One region of the Leptolyngbya sp. FACHB-541 genome, then DNA from elsewhere that is predicted to be linked to it. Evidence: predicted binding sites of a transcription regulator. Region 1 holds the regulator's gene; the other holds the start of a gene.
What was found. The regulator NtcA, encoded in region 1, controls nitrogen genes in cyanobacteria. The targets are predictions, from matches to a motif close to TTTGTANNNNNNNNTACAAA.
Positions count from the first base shown of each region.

Region 2: H6G00_RS28325 (MSMEG_0572/Sll0783 family nitrogen starvation response protein) is a predicted target of NtcA. The motif match lies at 4,609-4,628, and genes of this name have one in related genera.

Region 1 is NZ_JACJPC010000041.1:41,362-48,766, reverse strand. Features, by position in the region: gene nei (endonuclease VIII) at 1-91, opposite strand, end outside; gene hisB (imidazoleglycerol-phosphate dehydratase HisB) at 92-745, opposite strand; gene fabI (enoyl-ACP reductase FabI) at 927-1,703, opposite strand; gene ntcA (global nitrogen regulator NtcA) at 2,083-2,757, shown strand; gene H6G00_RS06790 (DUF3084 domain-containing protein) at 2,827-4,308, shown strand; gene H6G00_RS06785 (pre-16S rRNA-processing nuclease YqgF) at 4,357-4,791, shown strand; gene H6G00_RS06780 (DUF3146 family protein) at 4,796-5,059, opposite strand; gene H6G00_RS06775 (hypothetical protein) at 5,091-5,402, opposite strand; gene pth (aminoacyl-tRNA hydrolase) at 5,585-6,229, opposite strand; gene H6G00_RS06765 (TatA/E family twin arginine-targeting protein translocase) at 6,294-6,644, opposite strand; gene psbH (photosystem II reaction center protein PsbH) at 6,814-7,017, opposite strand; gene psbN (photosystem II reaction center protein PsbN) at 7,094-7,225, shown strand; gene H6G00_RS06750 (hypothetical protein) at 7,373-7,405, opposite strand, start outside.
Region 2 is NZ_JACJPC010000130.1:25,290-32,694, reverse strand. Features, by position in the region: gene H6G00_RS28345 (hypothetical protein) at 1-526, shown strand, start outside; gene H6G00_RS28340 (DUF3105 domain-containing protein) at 620-1,270, shown strand; gene H6G00_RS28335 (histone deacetylase) at 1,325-2,248, opposite strand; gene H6G00_RS28330 (serine/threonine-protein kinase) at 2,576-4,471, shown strand; gene H6G00_RS28325 (MSMEG_0572/Sll0783 family nitrogen starvation response protein) at 4,801-5,283, shown strand; gene H6G00_RS28320 (Nit6803 family nitrilase) at 5,452-6,495, shown strand; gene H6G00_RS28315 (MSMEG_0568 family radical SAM protein) at 6,440-7,405, shown strand, end outside.

The sequences.
Region 1 (7,405 bases):
CAAAGGCAAAGAAGATCTCGGTAACGGGGCGATCGCCAATTGCTTTTGCAATCTGGTCAGCCGCCTGCTTGATTTCTGGCCCTTCCGGCATCTACAGCACGCCTTTAGAACTGGGAATGGTATGCGCTCGGCGGGGATCAACCTCGACTGCCATTCGCACCGCCCGTGCAAACGCCTTAAAGGTTGCCTCAATGATGTGATGAGAATTAATCCCATCCAATTGGCGAATGTGTAGCGTCATTTGAGAATGGTTGACGATCGCTACAAAAAATTCGCGCACCAGTTGCGTATCGTAAGTGCCAACTCGCTCTGTAGGGATTTCTAACCCGTAGCTGAGGTGGGGCCGTCCAGAGAAATCTAGCGTAACCTGAACTAGCGCTTCATCAAGGGGAGCGAGGAAATGCCCGAAGCGGACAATGCCTTTGCGATCGCCCAACGCCTTTGCTAAAGCTTGCCCCAGCGTGATTCCCACGTCTTCGTTGGTGTGGTGGTCGTCAATTTCCAGGTCGCCTGTTGCCTGCACATCCAGATCAATCAAACCGTGTGAGGAAATCTGGTGCAGCATGTGATCCAGAAATGGGATTCCCGTTGCTGCCGAGCAGTTTCCCTGTCCATCCAGGTTCAGGCTTACGTGTACGTCCGTCTCACCCGTTTTTCGGCTAACGGAGGCTGTCCGAGCAGGTAACTCTAAATTAAAGGAAGGACGCTTTTTTGAGGAAGTCGCTGCGGGGTCGCGGGTTTGCATGAACCTGAATCCAAATTGCTGGTGAAAAAACTATTTCTATTATCTCTTCAAGATCTTAGGAAATTTCTGGCAGGAAATTTAAACCCTTGGTAGGGGCAGGTTTCGCCAAAGTGTTTGCATCGAAACAACAGAACTGTTGCTAAACCTGCCCCTACAGACATTTTGTTTGCTGGAAATTTCCTTACATCCCCATGATGGCGTAGCCCGAATCGACGTAGAGAACCTGCCCTGTAATGCCGCTAGAGAGGTCACTTGCAAGGAAAGCAGCCGTATTGCCGACTTCGGTTTGGGTGACAGTGCGGCGTAGGGGGGCAATTTCTTCAACGTGGTGAATCATGTCTAGAATTCCACCAACGGCTGAAGAAGCCAGGGTGCGGATTGGGCCAGCAGAGATGGCATTCACGCGAATGTTTTGGGGTCCGAGTTCTGCGGCGAGATAGCGGACATTCATTTCCAGAGCTGCTTTAGCGATTCCCATAACGTTGTAGTTAGGAATGACGCGAACACCGCCCAGATAGGTCAACGTGATGATGCTGCCGCCTTCGGTCATGAGGGGGCTAGCGGCGCGGCTAAGCTGCACCAGTGAGTAGGCGCTAACGTCCATCGCCAGGTTGAATCCATCGCGGCTGGTTTTGCTGAAGCCGCCGGTCAGGTCATCTTTGTTGGCAAAGGCGAGGCAGTGAATCAGAATGTCGAGCTTGCCCCATTTCTCCCCAACGGTTTTAAAGATCGACTCGATCTGCTCATCGTTTTGCACGTCGCAAGGCAAGAACAAGCTGGGTTGGAGCGGCTCTACCAGTTCTGCCACTTTCTTTTCGTACCGTCCCTTTTCGTCGGGCAGGAAGGTCACGCCCAAGTTGGCTCCAGCTTGATGAAGCTGTTGGGCGATTCCCCAGGCGATCGAGCGGTTGTTGGCGATGCCTGTGACGAGAGCGTTTTTGCCAGTCAAGTTCAGCATGAGAATCTGTGAAAAATCTTTATTTAGGCGCAACTAGGAGAATACTGGAAAACTAGGATCTAAGGATAGAGGATTCGTTTTGGTGTGGTCGTTTCACTTTAGGGCGATCGCCTTGTATCGTAGATAACATAAGCCTTTCGAGTCCCTTCATCAAAGCTCAAACCTGGCTTAATTTTGAACAAGTTCAGCGCTACCGACGCAAAGTTATGTGGATTTACTGAGGAACTTTCGATACAGGTTGGCAGATTTTGTATCGTCGTGTACAAAAAACAGTCTCGCAGTTAAGTTTTAGTGTTCTAAAGTCAGAGATCTCTCACAGGAAGCAGGGGATCTATGCATGACCTGATTCAGTCTATACGACAGTGGGTAGGGCGAGGGTATGGTAGTGACGCAAGATAGACCACCGCTAGCGAATGTATTTCGGCAGCTGAGTGGCGGGGCTTTTCCGCCTGTGGTGGAGTCGTTTGATCGAAGTAAGACTATTTTCTTTCCAGGTGATCCCGCTGAGCGCGTCTATTTTTTGCTCAAAGGAGCCGTGAAGCTGTCCAGAGTCTACGAGGCTGGAGAGGAAATTACGGTTGCTCTGCTGCGAGAAAACAGCGTGTTTGGCGTATTGTCTCTAATCACGGGACATCGCTCTGATCGGTTTTACCACGCCGTTGCTTTTACACCTGTTGATTTGCTCTCGGTTCCAATTGAGCAGGTTGAGAAGGCGCTGAAAGATAACCCTGAGCTGTCGATGCTGATGCTCCAGGGACTTTCATCTCGGATTCTGCAAACCGAGATGATGATCGAAACGCTGGCACACCGAGATATGGGTTCTCGGCTGGTGAGTTTCCTGCTGATTCTTTGCCGCGACTTTGGCATGCCCAGCCCGGATGGGATCACGATTGACCTGAAGTTGTCGCATCAGGCGATCGCCGAGGCAATTGGTTCTACCCGCGTGACAGTAACTCGTCTGCTAGGTGACCTGCGGCAAGATAAGATGATATCTATCCACAAAAAGAAAATTACCGTTCATAATCCTGTTGCCCTTAGCCAGCAATTTACTTAAGTCAACGCATCGACTCGTTCACCTCGTTCAGAATGCAGTAGGCTGTATCTGGACTGTTTCTAACCAGCGATGACCGCTCAGTTAGTCCTGATTGCAGCAATTTTAGTACTGGGGGGGGTGATCGCCACGGTGGGCGATCGCCTTGGGATGCGGGTGGGTAAAGCTCGGCTGACCCTGTTTAACCTGCGCCCCCGACAGACTGCAACGATTGTTACCGTTCTCACAGGTAGCGTTATTTCTGCTTCTACTTTTGCGCTCCTGTTTGCCTTAAGTGAGCAGCTTCGTCGCGGTATTTTCGACTATGAAGAAATTCAAGAGAACTTAACTACTGCCCGCCAAGACCTGGAAGAGGTGAGCGAGGAAAAGCAGCAAATTGAGACTCAACGAGATCAGGCGATTGAGCAACAAATGGCTGCCCGGAGGCGACTGCGACAGATTAACCGGGATTTGGAAGCGGCGGTCGCCCGTCAAGCCGGAACTGCTGCCCAACTTAACCAGGCTCAAAACCAACTCAACCAAACTCAGCGCCAACTGGGTCAGATCCGTTCTAGTTTTGAGCAGGCCCGTGCTCAACTGGGTCGGGTCACACAGCAGGCAAATAGCCTCCGGTCAGAAATTCGGGAGCTTCAGGTTGGGCGGCAGCAGTTAATTCGACAGCGGGAAGAAGAATTAGCGCTGCGGGATCAGGCGATCGCCGAACGAGAAGAACTGCTGCGTCAACTCGAAGCTCAAAGAACATTCCTCGTTCGAGAGGTGCAATCTCTTGAGCGAGAGTTTCAAGGCTTACGCCAGGGCAACGTTGCTCTCCTGCGGAATCAAGCTCTTGTGTCTCGTGCCTTTCGCATTGTTGATCCGGCTGTCGCGCCTCAGGTAATTTATCAACTATTGCTAGAGGCTAATCGAGTCGCAGTCCAAGAAATCTTACCTGATGCAGATAACTTAGATCAGCAAGTCATCGATATTACAAATGCTGAGGTTGAGCGTTTAGTCAGTCAAATTCGGGATGGACAGGAATACGTTGTGCGGATTCTTTCGGCAGGCAACTATGTCGTGGGAGAACCGTGTGTTGTAGCTGGAGAATCCTGCATTCAAGTGTTCGCGGCTGCCACCCCCAATCAGGTTGTATTTTTAGATGGAGAAATTGTAGCGTCCGTTTCTGTCAATCCATCCGCTGCCACGGACGAAGAACTGCTTGACCGAATTAGGCTATTGGCAGCGGCCTCCCAGTTTCGGGCCAGGCAGGCAGGCATATTGCTAGACATACCGCAAATTGCAGATGGTCGAACTCAAACTTTGATCAACTTTTTGCGCCAGGTAAAGCAATACAATCAGCCTGTTGAAATCCAGGCGATCGCCTCAGACATCACCTATACTGCGGGTCCAGTTAGGTTAGAGCTAGTTGCAGTTCGAGACGGCCAGGTTTTATTTGGGACAGAGCAATCCTCACCCTTATTCGTTCCACAACAACCCGATTCGCAGTCGCCTAGACCGGAACAGCCTGCCCCTAACCCAAGCAATTCAGACCGGAACAATTCAGATCGGAATAATTAGGAACAGTTCAATTGAATGAATTCTCGCAGGTTTTATTCTTCAAACCGCATGGTATCCCCGTTCTTTGACTCCAGTCAGCCAGCTATTTTGGGTTTTGATCCCGGTCGCCAAAAGTGTGGTGTAGCAGTCATGGGGCTAGACCGCAGCCTCTTCTATTGTGAGGTGATCCCCGCAGAGGAGGCGATCGCCACCATTCAGTCGTTACGCAAACAGTTTCCGATTTCGATGCTAGTGATGGGCGATCAAACCAGCTCTAAAGAGTGGAAGCAAAAGCTCAGTAGCAGTCTGTCAGAACCACTGCGAATCGTCATGGTAGATGAGCGATTTAGCACCCTGGAAGCTCGCGATCGCTACTGGCAGATGTATCCACCAAAAGGTTTGTCTCGCCTTCTACCACAAGGTATTCGTACCCTCCCCCGCCCAATCGACGACATTGTAGCGATTCTCTTAATCGAGCGTTATTTGGGCAGGTTGACGGCTTAGGCGGTTAAATCTCTGCCCGAATCGTAAACGAATAATCTCCACCTGGCTCAAGCTGGTAGTCACATTTTTCTAGGAAGCGACCTAGTGGTTCTTGAATCAGCGCTCTACCTAGAGAAGGCTCAACGGATAGCTCTCCTCGGTTAAAGCGCCACTGAAACTGCCACTGATAATCACTCGCTGTCACCTCACCTTCAATTCTGCCCTGTTGCCAAGACTGGTGAGTGATGCGGACATAGGCAGTCGTTTCAGGTAGACGCTTGGAACTCACAGTTACTTCTATTTCCTACTTGAGCTATTTCCTATTGAATGGAGGATGTTCCTACCGGTTGCGCTTCAGGTTCAAGTACCCATAGCACCAGTCCTTTTGGAATTCTAGTAAGCACAACCGTATTGCCTCTGTCAGTCATGCGTTGAGCTCCTCGCCGAGCCGCTTCCACGGTTGGGAAGAATTTGACAAACACATAAAACTGGTCTTCAAAAATAATGGCGCTGGTTGGTCGTGGCGTGTCAGGCAACAGTACATGACACTTATCAACTACTTTTTGAAACAAGATTGGAGTGGGTTCTGGTGAGCTGGCATGTTGGGATTCTAAACCAAAGTCGTTGAACATAAAGTGCTTTTTCGGCTAATCAAAAACCGGAGAAATTTAGCTCTAGACTTTCCTAGAATCTTTGAGTCACAGCATTTCCAGCCTGAGTATTGACACAGGCTTAGAGTGAATCTAGCGAAGGTCTTAGGATTAAGCTAACAGCCTTAAGGCAGAAATGAGTAAAGTCTTTGGCTTTTAGCAAGTTATGCAAGGCTATTGTCAGCAGCAACAGAGCGACTGTTATAGAGGCTCATCGCTTTGGAAATTCCCTGTTTTAGGCTTAACTCGACAGATGATAAGACCATCTGCAGCACCTCTGACATAATCTGCTCTTCTGCTTTAGAAAATTGCCCTAACACATGAGAAACGGTGTCTTTGTCAGAGGAAGCAAAGTTTTTGGGGCTATCGATGCCAATGCGGAGGCGAGGAAAGTTTTGCGTACCCAAGTGAGCGATCGCTGACTTCATACCCTTTTGCCCACCTGCTGAGCCAGAGAGCCGCAGCCGAATTTTGCCCACTGCTAGATCCATATCATCGTAGATGACCAGCACCGATTCTGGCGGCAGCTTAAACCAATCGGTTGCTGCCCGAATTGACTGCCCTGAAAGATTCATGTAGGTTAGCGGCTTCAGCAATCGAATTTTTTCGCCGTGTGGGCCTCGTCCTTCGCCAAAAACTGCCTGAAACTTACGATTTTCAGACATGCTGATGCCCCACGATCGCGCCAGCAGGTCGATCGCCTCAAAGCCAATGTTGTGCCGAGTTTTATCATATTTTGCTCCCGGATTGCCCAACCCCACAATTAACTGTGGAATCACTAACTCAGGAGCCGCAGAAGTGTCTGTCATTTGAAGTGTCTGTCACTGCTGGCGATCGCCTACTACCCTCCTACCCAATTCCTAATCTCAATCTCTAACTCTGAGTAACCTTCTCATCTGCACTTGCTTCAGCCTCAACCGCTTCAGCTACTTCAACTGCCTCAGCTACTTCAGCCTTAGTTTCAGCTTCAGTTGCGGTGGGTGCTAACGCCTTGCGCGAAGACGGAGTTTCTAGCTTAGCTTCCATCGGCTGACTTACTGTCTTTTCTAGCCGCTCCGCTTCCTTCTTAAACTCGTTTTCAAATTCCTTAGACGCTTCCTGGAAGCCTCGAATCGCTTTGCCTAGACTACGACCGATCTCTGGTAGCTTTTTGGGACCAAAAACCAGCAAGGCAACGACCATAATCAGCGCCATTTCTGGTAGACCAATTCCAAAAACATTCATGCTGCTTCCTCCTAAAACTGCGGGTGGGCGATCGCCCCTCTAACGACAGACTCAACTTTTTAGTATAGGGCGAACAAAAAACCCCGGACGAGCCGGGGCAGGTATTCATCCAATATCCACAACCAAAGGAAAACTTGTAAACTATCTGCTGCGATCTAGCTACAGCAAGCTATTTACCTAGCGTACTCCAGTCTACGTCCAGACCTTCGAGCAGCAAGGAAGAATTGTAAATTTGCAGAATGATCAACAAAAACACGAAAAATAAACCCATAAAGACAGCCATCAGCGGTGTCGTTCCCCAACCGGGAGCAACCTTACCGTATTCAGAGTTTAGAGGCTTGAGGAGATTTCCCAACCGAGTCTGTTGTGCCATGAGTGACCTGCGATAAATCTCAATATTTTAACGATCCGTAATATTATAAGAGAATACTACTCATAATTGATCGCTTATGGAACCCGCAACAGTTTTTAGCATTTCTATTGGTGTTTTCTTGCTAGCCGTTACAGGCTTCTCTATTTATACCTCGTTTGGCCCCCCTTCCAAAGAACTTGGCGATCCATTTGAAGATCACGAAGATTAGAAAGCGCTTAAGTAAGACAAGCGTTTGTAATTAAACGCAAACTTTGCCGTGGTCAAACCTACTGACGGCGTTCAGGTGCAGCTTTCCATCACAGCTGCCCTGTCCTTAGAATCGGCAAAATGGACACGTCAAGTTAGCAAAAGGTTTTCAAACCTTTAATTCTCTTACCCAACGATGCCA
Region 2 (7,405 bases), on a different contig from region 1:
GTCTCTTAAGTTCTACCGCTTTGCTTTGCTATCGGTTGGGGTGGTTTCAACAGCATTGCTTTTAGGGTGCGATCGCCTGCTTGTCCCTGAAAGTGGTTGGGAAACATACCGAAATTCACGTTACGGTTTTGAGTTTCTCTATCCCAAAGACTGGATTGCTGAACCGCCACCCGACAACCAGGATGGGCAAGTTTTTCGTGCACCTGACCGCCCTGGTGTGAAGGTTGCAGGCTGGGCCAGCCAAATTCCGGCTGATTTAGGTGAAGGGACTGAGGATGAAGCGACAGAACCAAATAGCGTTTTGCTCGATCCCATTAAGGAGAATTTTGTCACTGAGCAAGGATTGTCTGGAGAGCTAGAGGTGCAAATCGCCGCAGAAACTAGCTCACTCAATCTGACGCTGGAGCACGAAGGCGTGATCTATCGCTGGCAGGGGCGATCGCCCAGTCAGCAATTTGAGGATTACTACAAATTTTTTAGCTATGTTGCCAGCCATTATCGTGTTTTGTCTGCAACAGAGCCTTGATTTGTTCATGTTTTTGAGAATTAGGATGGAAGTAGTGATACGGCTAGCCATTCATGGGCTAGTTGCAAATCAATTCAGCAGGTATTGAAACACATGAGTAAATCGCGACGACACCAGGACACCTTAAAGGGGCGACTGCTTCAGTACATCTGGCTGGCTATCCCATTAGGAGTCGTCGGGTTAGTAGCCGTTTTTGCTCTGATGCAAGGGCGAAACATGCAGCAGAGCCAGGAAGAGCCAGCTGGACTCGTTGATGAATTTGTGGTGGATACGCCTGGTGCAACTTTGCCGCCTCTTCCTGAAGGAATTGCCTTGCCAGGCACCGCAATTCCCGATTTAGGACAAGAACACGTCCCGGCTGACCAGCAGGTTGAATACAACTCAAATCCACCAACCTCTGGCCCACACCATGAAGAGTGGGCCCGCTGGGGAATTTATAACGAAGCTCCTTCAGATGAACAGCTTGTTCACAACCTGGAACACGGTGGCATCATCATCAGCTATAACCCTGCCCTGGTTGAGGCGGAAGATCTGGAGCAGATTAGACAACAGGCAGAGGAGTTAAGCGCGATTAATCCTCGAATTATTGTCACACCACGCTCAGAAATGCCAAAGGCGATCGCCCTGACTGCTTGGGGCTACCTGCAAGAGCTAGAAGCTTATGACGCTGCTGTAGTTGATGAGTTTTACAACGCTCACATTGCTCGTGGCCCAGAATGCCAGGACGGGCAGTGCCCTAATTAGCCTTGAGAGATACCGGGGAAAGTCATTTCTTGTGGGGCGAACGGCCGTTCGCCCCTACTTAAGGCATTGACTAACGGTAGCTACAACGGATTGTGATAGAGAATCAAAATCATATCCGCCCTCCAAGCCAAAGACAGTGCGTCGGGTGATTTGCAGACAGAGTCTTGTGAATACGCCGTAATCCTCTGGTTGGAGTGCGATTTCTGCTAGCGGATCGGCTTGGGTCGCATCATATCCAGCGCTGACAATCAGCAAGTCAGGTTGGAAGGTACTAAGAAACGGAATTACTTTTTGCTCAAACAAGGGCTGGTAGTCTGCCAGGGTGCTACCCCGTTGCATCGGCAAATTCAGCACGTTATTAAAAGCGCCCCGTTCGTCCGCATCGCCAGTACCGGGGTAGAAAGGAGATTGGTGCAGTGAGCAGTAGGCTATCTGGGCATGGTTTTCGGCGATCGCTTGAGTGCCATTGCCGTGATGCACATCCCAGTCAAGGATTGTGACGCGATTTACCCCCGGTTGCTGAAGGGCGTAGTGAGCGGCGATCGCTGCATTTGCAAAGATGCAAAACCCCATGCCTCGCTGGGGCATCGCGTGATGTCCGGGTGGACGCGCCAGCACAAAGGCAGGTTCTCCGGTTGCCAGTGTTTGATCAATGCCGTCCAGCCAAGCGCTAGCCGCAAGCAGAGCAACATCATAGCTGCGGGGGGAAACAATCGTGTCTTGATCGATATAGCCACCGCCTCGGTTAGCTAGCTGTTGCACCGCAGCGATGTACTGCTGGGGATGAATTGCCTCTAAAGCAGCCATGAGCCGATCGCTTTGAGCGTGGATAGGTGTGGGCGATCGCCAATCCAACTGATCAGCCCAGGGTGCAGCTTTGAGAGCTTTTGTGATGGCAGTTAAGCGACCTGGTTTCTCAGGATGATAAACGCCAGTATCATGATCCAAAAATTCATCGGAATAAAAAATAGGCAGCATAGCCTCAGTCCAAAAGTTTAATTTTAGAGCCTACTTAAAGGGAGGGTCGTTTGGGCGATCGCCTGACTAGCAAAGGGTTAATGGAGGTTTGGGCAGGTTAATCTGAATTGCCAAAAGTTAAATATTTAAAGATGCATCATAGAGACTTTATAGATTTTGTCCTCGTTCTAGCAACACAATTTAGATTATTGAAGTCGTTAGAATTGACGGGAATGCATCTTCTTCGAGTACTGAGGGTTTTAAATACAGGTATTTCTCTGAGTTAGTTTTACCTGACCTAAGTGGTTCCATCAGTGGTTCCATCAACCGACCAGCCACCCATCGACGATGAGCCAAATTCCACAGACCCATCCTGCTACCACTTTAGGGGGACGCTACAAAGTCATCAGCCAACTGGGTGCTGGTGGGTTTGGTCAAACTTTTTTGGCGCAAGACCTCCATTTACCAGGGCATCCTCGCTGCGTCGTTAAGCGCTTGCTGCCACAGACGAGTGACGACAAAAGCCTGCAAATGGCGAGACGCTTGTTTGACACCGAAGCCCGAGCGCTCTACCAGTTGGGCAGCCACAACCAGATTCCGACTTTGTTTGCTCACTTTGAGGAAAATCAAGAGTTTTATCTGGCTCAAGAATTTATTGAAGGTGAATCGCTCACCCACCCGCTGAGGAAAGGAAAAACCTGGCCCGAAGATCAGGTAATTGCCTTATTGCGAGATATTCTTCAGGTTTTGGTGTTTGTGCATGAGCAGCAGGTGATTCACCGGGATATCAAGCCCTCTAACCTGATGCGGCGGCGCAAAGACGGACGAATTGTGCTGATCGACTTTGGTGCAGTGAAGCAGGTCAGCACTCAAAGCGCCAATCCTGACACAGGCATCACTGATTTGACGGTTTCGATTGGGACTCAGGGCTACATTCCAAATGAACAATTAGCCGGCAAGCCGCGCTTTAGCAGTGACGTTTACGCAGTTGGAGTGATTGGAATTCAGGCTTTAACTGGCATTCACCCAAAACGCCTGGGAGACCATCCTGAAACTGGAGAAATAGACTGGCGCGATCGCGTCCCCGAAGTCAGTTCTGAACTTGCAGAAATTTTGGAATGCATGGTGCGCTATGACTTCCGCGATCGCTACCCGACTGCCGTAGAAGCCCTGGAAGCCTTTCAAGAACTCCCAGTTGGGGTGACCGAGTTTTTACCGCCCCTACCTGAATTTGTCGACACACCACTGGAATCTTCCTTTTCAGGTACAGAGACGACCGCGTCAGAGCTGATATCCGCCTCCACGAGCGTGTTTAATCCTTCCGACACGACCGTTCAAATTTCAATGCTATCTCTAGAGTCAGAGACGGCTCCCTGCCAGATTCAATCGGATGAACTGAATGGAAATGGGCTTGAGAACCCTGAGCCAGCATCCACTCCACTCCAGGCTTCACAGAAGAAAGAACGGTCGTTCGGCTATAAGCGGCGATTGGCAAAGCTTGGCTTTGGGTTAGGACTGGCTGGGCTCGCCACCGCAGGTACAACGTTCGTCGCGATGCAGACGGATGCTTTTTTGCAGCCTGTTAGCCCTCCGATTGAAACGGTTGGTTCTCATGCGGGCACTCCCGCTATGCCAATGATTCGCTCCCTTGCGGCTCCAAACCTGCCTGCACCAGAAGAATGGGCAGCAAAAATGCAAAGCCGTGCCGATCGCCTGCTACAGAGTGGGCAGTTTCAACAAGCGCTAGAAGCATACAACGGACTACTTGCCCTTGAGCCAGCGAATGCTAAGGCGTACTGGGGACGTTGTCACAGCCTTACCTATTTGCAGCAACCTGCCGAAGCTGCTGTCGCCTGTGACGATGCCTTGGCGATCAACCCCAATTATGCTGAAGCTTACTGGAGTAAAGGACGAGCTTACCGAGAGCAGGGGCGATCGCTCCAGTCGCTCAGGCTATTTGAACGGGCAACCCAACTAAAGCCAGACCTGGTTGGGGCGTGGGTTGATATGGGCATCACGTTACAAAGCTTTGGGCGATCGGTGGAGGCAATTTCGGCGCTAGACCGAGCGATCGCCCTTGATCGCAATTCCGTAGAAGCTTGGGCTACTAGAGGGCAAGCGCTGTGGAACTTGGGTCGCTTTGATCAGGCGATCGCATCTCTCGATAAAGCCTTACAAATTCAGCCCGATCATCCACAAGCTGGCCCTTTACGTCAGCAAGCACGAGAACGATTGGGTTATTAATAGCCGTTAGTAATTAGTAGTAGTAATTAGTAGAAAGTAGTTACCTGTCTTTTTAGGCAGGTTGTTGGAGGCGATCGCTCTTAATCCACTCCGACACCCCTTCAATATTGCCTGTACTTACCAACAGAACTCTGCTTTTCGTTACTAACTATACAAGAGTAAGTGAGTCAAGCTCTTAACCTGCAATCAACAGCCGAATTAGATTGCAGACAAGCGCAACGAAATGGATCTCGGATCGAGCATTTGTCTCAATCTCAGCAGATATTTGGACTCTTAACTCAGGTTAGTTAAGAGACTGTTGGACTTGACCCACTTTTCAGGAGACAACTATGCCTTCAGTTGAAATTCCCGCGCATCAAGCAGGTGACTTTTTTGTTGATTACGAAGAGAAAGTATTTCCCGATGTGCAGGCAGAACCGGGCGAAAAAGCTCTCGTAACATTCCACACTGTTGCATTTGAAGGATCGATTGGTCTGGTCAATCTACTGCAATCGCTGCGTCTGCTGCGTAAAGGGTTTGAGACTTCAATTTTGCTGTATGGGCCCGGAGTCACCCTGGGCGTTCAGCGAGGCTTCCCAAAAATTGGAGATGAAGCATTTCCTGGACACCAAAACTTCAACAATCAGCTCAGCAAGTTTATGGCTGAAGGGGGAAAGGTTTATGCGTGCCGCTTTGCCCTGCAAGCGCTGTATGGTCATGGTGAACCGTCTCTGATCGCCGGAATTCGCCCGATCAGCCCCCTCGATGTGTTGGACTTGGTGCTGATGCACCGCAAGGAGGGAGCCTTCATTTTAGACACCTGGACACTGTAGGGAAGAGGTATTGGTCATCGGTCATTAGTGATTGGTCACTTGTCATTGCTTGTTTATCATTTGTGACTTGTCATTCTTCATTGGCTTCTACACTTGTAAATAACTAATGACAAGTGACCGATGACCCGACTTAACATCACTCACTATCTCCCCCGTTAAGGAAAATCTATGGATTACTCACGAACTGTTAGGGCGGCTGCGGTGCAGATTAGTCCAGTGCTGTTTAGCCGCGAGGGAACGGTTGAGAAAGTGTTAGAGGCGATCGCCCAAGCTGCCAAAGCAGGGGCAAATCTGGTTGTATTTCCAGAAACTTTTGTTCCCTACTATCCCTATTTCTCATTCATTCAACCCCCCGTGTTGATGGGTAAGGAACACATGCGGCTTTATGAGGAAGCTGTAGAGGTGCCGGGAGCAGTGACAGAGGCAGTGAGTCAGGCTGCTCGGGCTGCCAACATCGTTGTAGTTTTAGGGGTAAATGAGCGGGAGAATGGTTCCATCTACAACGCTCAACTCATCTTTGATGCAGATGGAACACTTGTGTTGAAGCGGCGCAAAATTACGCCAACTTATCATGAGCGGATGGTATGGGGGCAAGGAGATGGGTCGGGGCTAAAAGTGGTGAACACTGCGGTGGGAATGGTTGGTGCTCTTGCCTGCTGGGAACATTACAATCCGCTTGCCCGCTATGCTTTGATGGCACAACATGAACAAATTCACTGTGCTCAGTTTCCTGGCTCAATGGTGGGACAAATCTTTGCTGACCAAACGGAAGTCACGATTCGCCATCACGCTTTAGAGTCAGGTTGCTTTGTGGTGAATGCAACAGGTTGGCTCACACCTGAGCAACTTGCCCAAATTACGCCAGACGAAAAGATGCAGCGGGTGTTAACAGGTGGCTGCCACACTGCGATCATTAGTCCGGAGGGAACTCACCTTTGCCCCCCTGTGACAGAAGGGGAGGGGATGGCGATCGCCGATCTAGACTTCTCTCTTATCACTAAGCGTAAACGAATGATGGATTCGGTCGGTCACTATGCCCGTCCTGACTTACTTCAGCTTCGTCTCAATATCGATGCAAGACCGTTTATGAGCGCAGAGATGCACCATCAGGCAATCCCTGCTGAACAATTGCTGAATGGAGAAGCAGCTAACGAGCATGAACAAACAAAACTTGATTACGGAGTTACAGTCTCACGGTTTGCGATGGATTGATTCAGCCGTTGGTGCATCAGGGCGTAAGGGTGGTGCAGGGCCTTCAGACCATAAAGCAATAACTATTGATGACACGACGGTGATGGTACCCATTTTCACCGATGGAGCGGCTGAATCACCCTATGCGGTTGAAGTTGGGGATGCTCAAGTGCTGCCAATACTGAAGCTAGACGGGAAGGCGATCGCCCCCATCTCATTTCCTACACAGCCAAAGTTTTATAGTCTCACTACTGCTGACGGCATTCCTTATTGGAAGATTGCTTTGCTCCATTCTCATGATGTGCTGGCAACTACCGTACTGCAAACCTGTATGCGCTATGGCGATCGCGCCACAGCCTGCCAGTTTTGCGCCATTGGTCAATCTTTGGCAGCAGAACGCACGATCGCCCGTAAATCACCTCAACAGTTGGCAGAAGTGGCAGAAGCCGCTGTGCGTCTGGATGGGGTGAAACACATGGTGATGACGACAGGAACGCCAAATACAAGCGATCGCGGTGCTGCTTATCTAACTGAGTGCGCCAAAGTGATTAAATCTAGGGTAAATCTCCCAATTCAGGCACAGTGTGAACCACCCGATGACTTTATCTGGTTCGAGCGAATGCAAGCGGCTGGAGTAGACAGCCTGGGAATGCATTTGGAGGCGGCTGACCCACAGGTTCGAGCCAAAATTATGCCAGGTAAAGCAGAAGTACCGCTTGAGTATTATTTTGAGGCATTTGAGGCGGCTATGAAAGTGTTTGGTCGGGGACAGGTGAGTACTTACCTGTTGGCAGGATTGGGCGACTCACTTTCTACGTTGTTGGAAGTCTCGCAAAAGCTAATTGATGTCGGTGTTTATCCTTTTGTAGTGCCGTTTGTGCCGATCAGCGGTACTCCTTTAGCAAATCACAGACCACCCAATAGTGAGTTT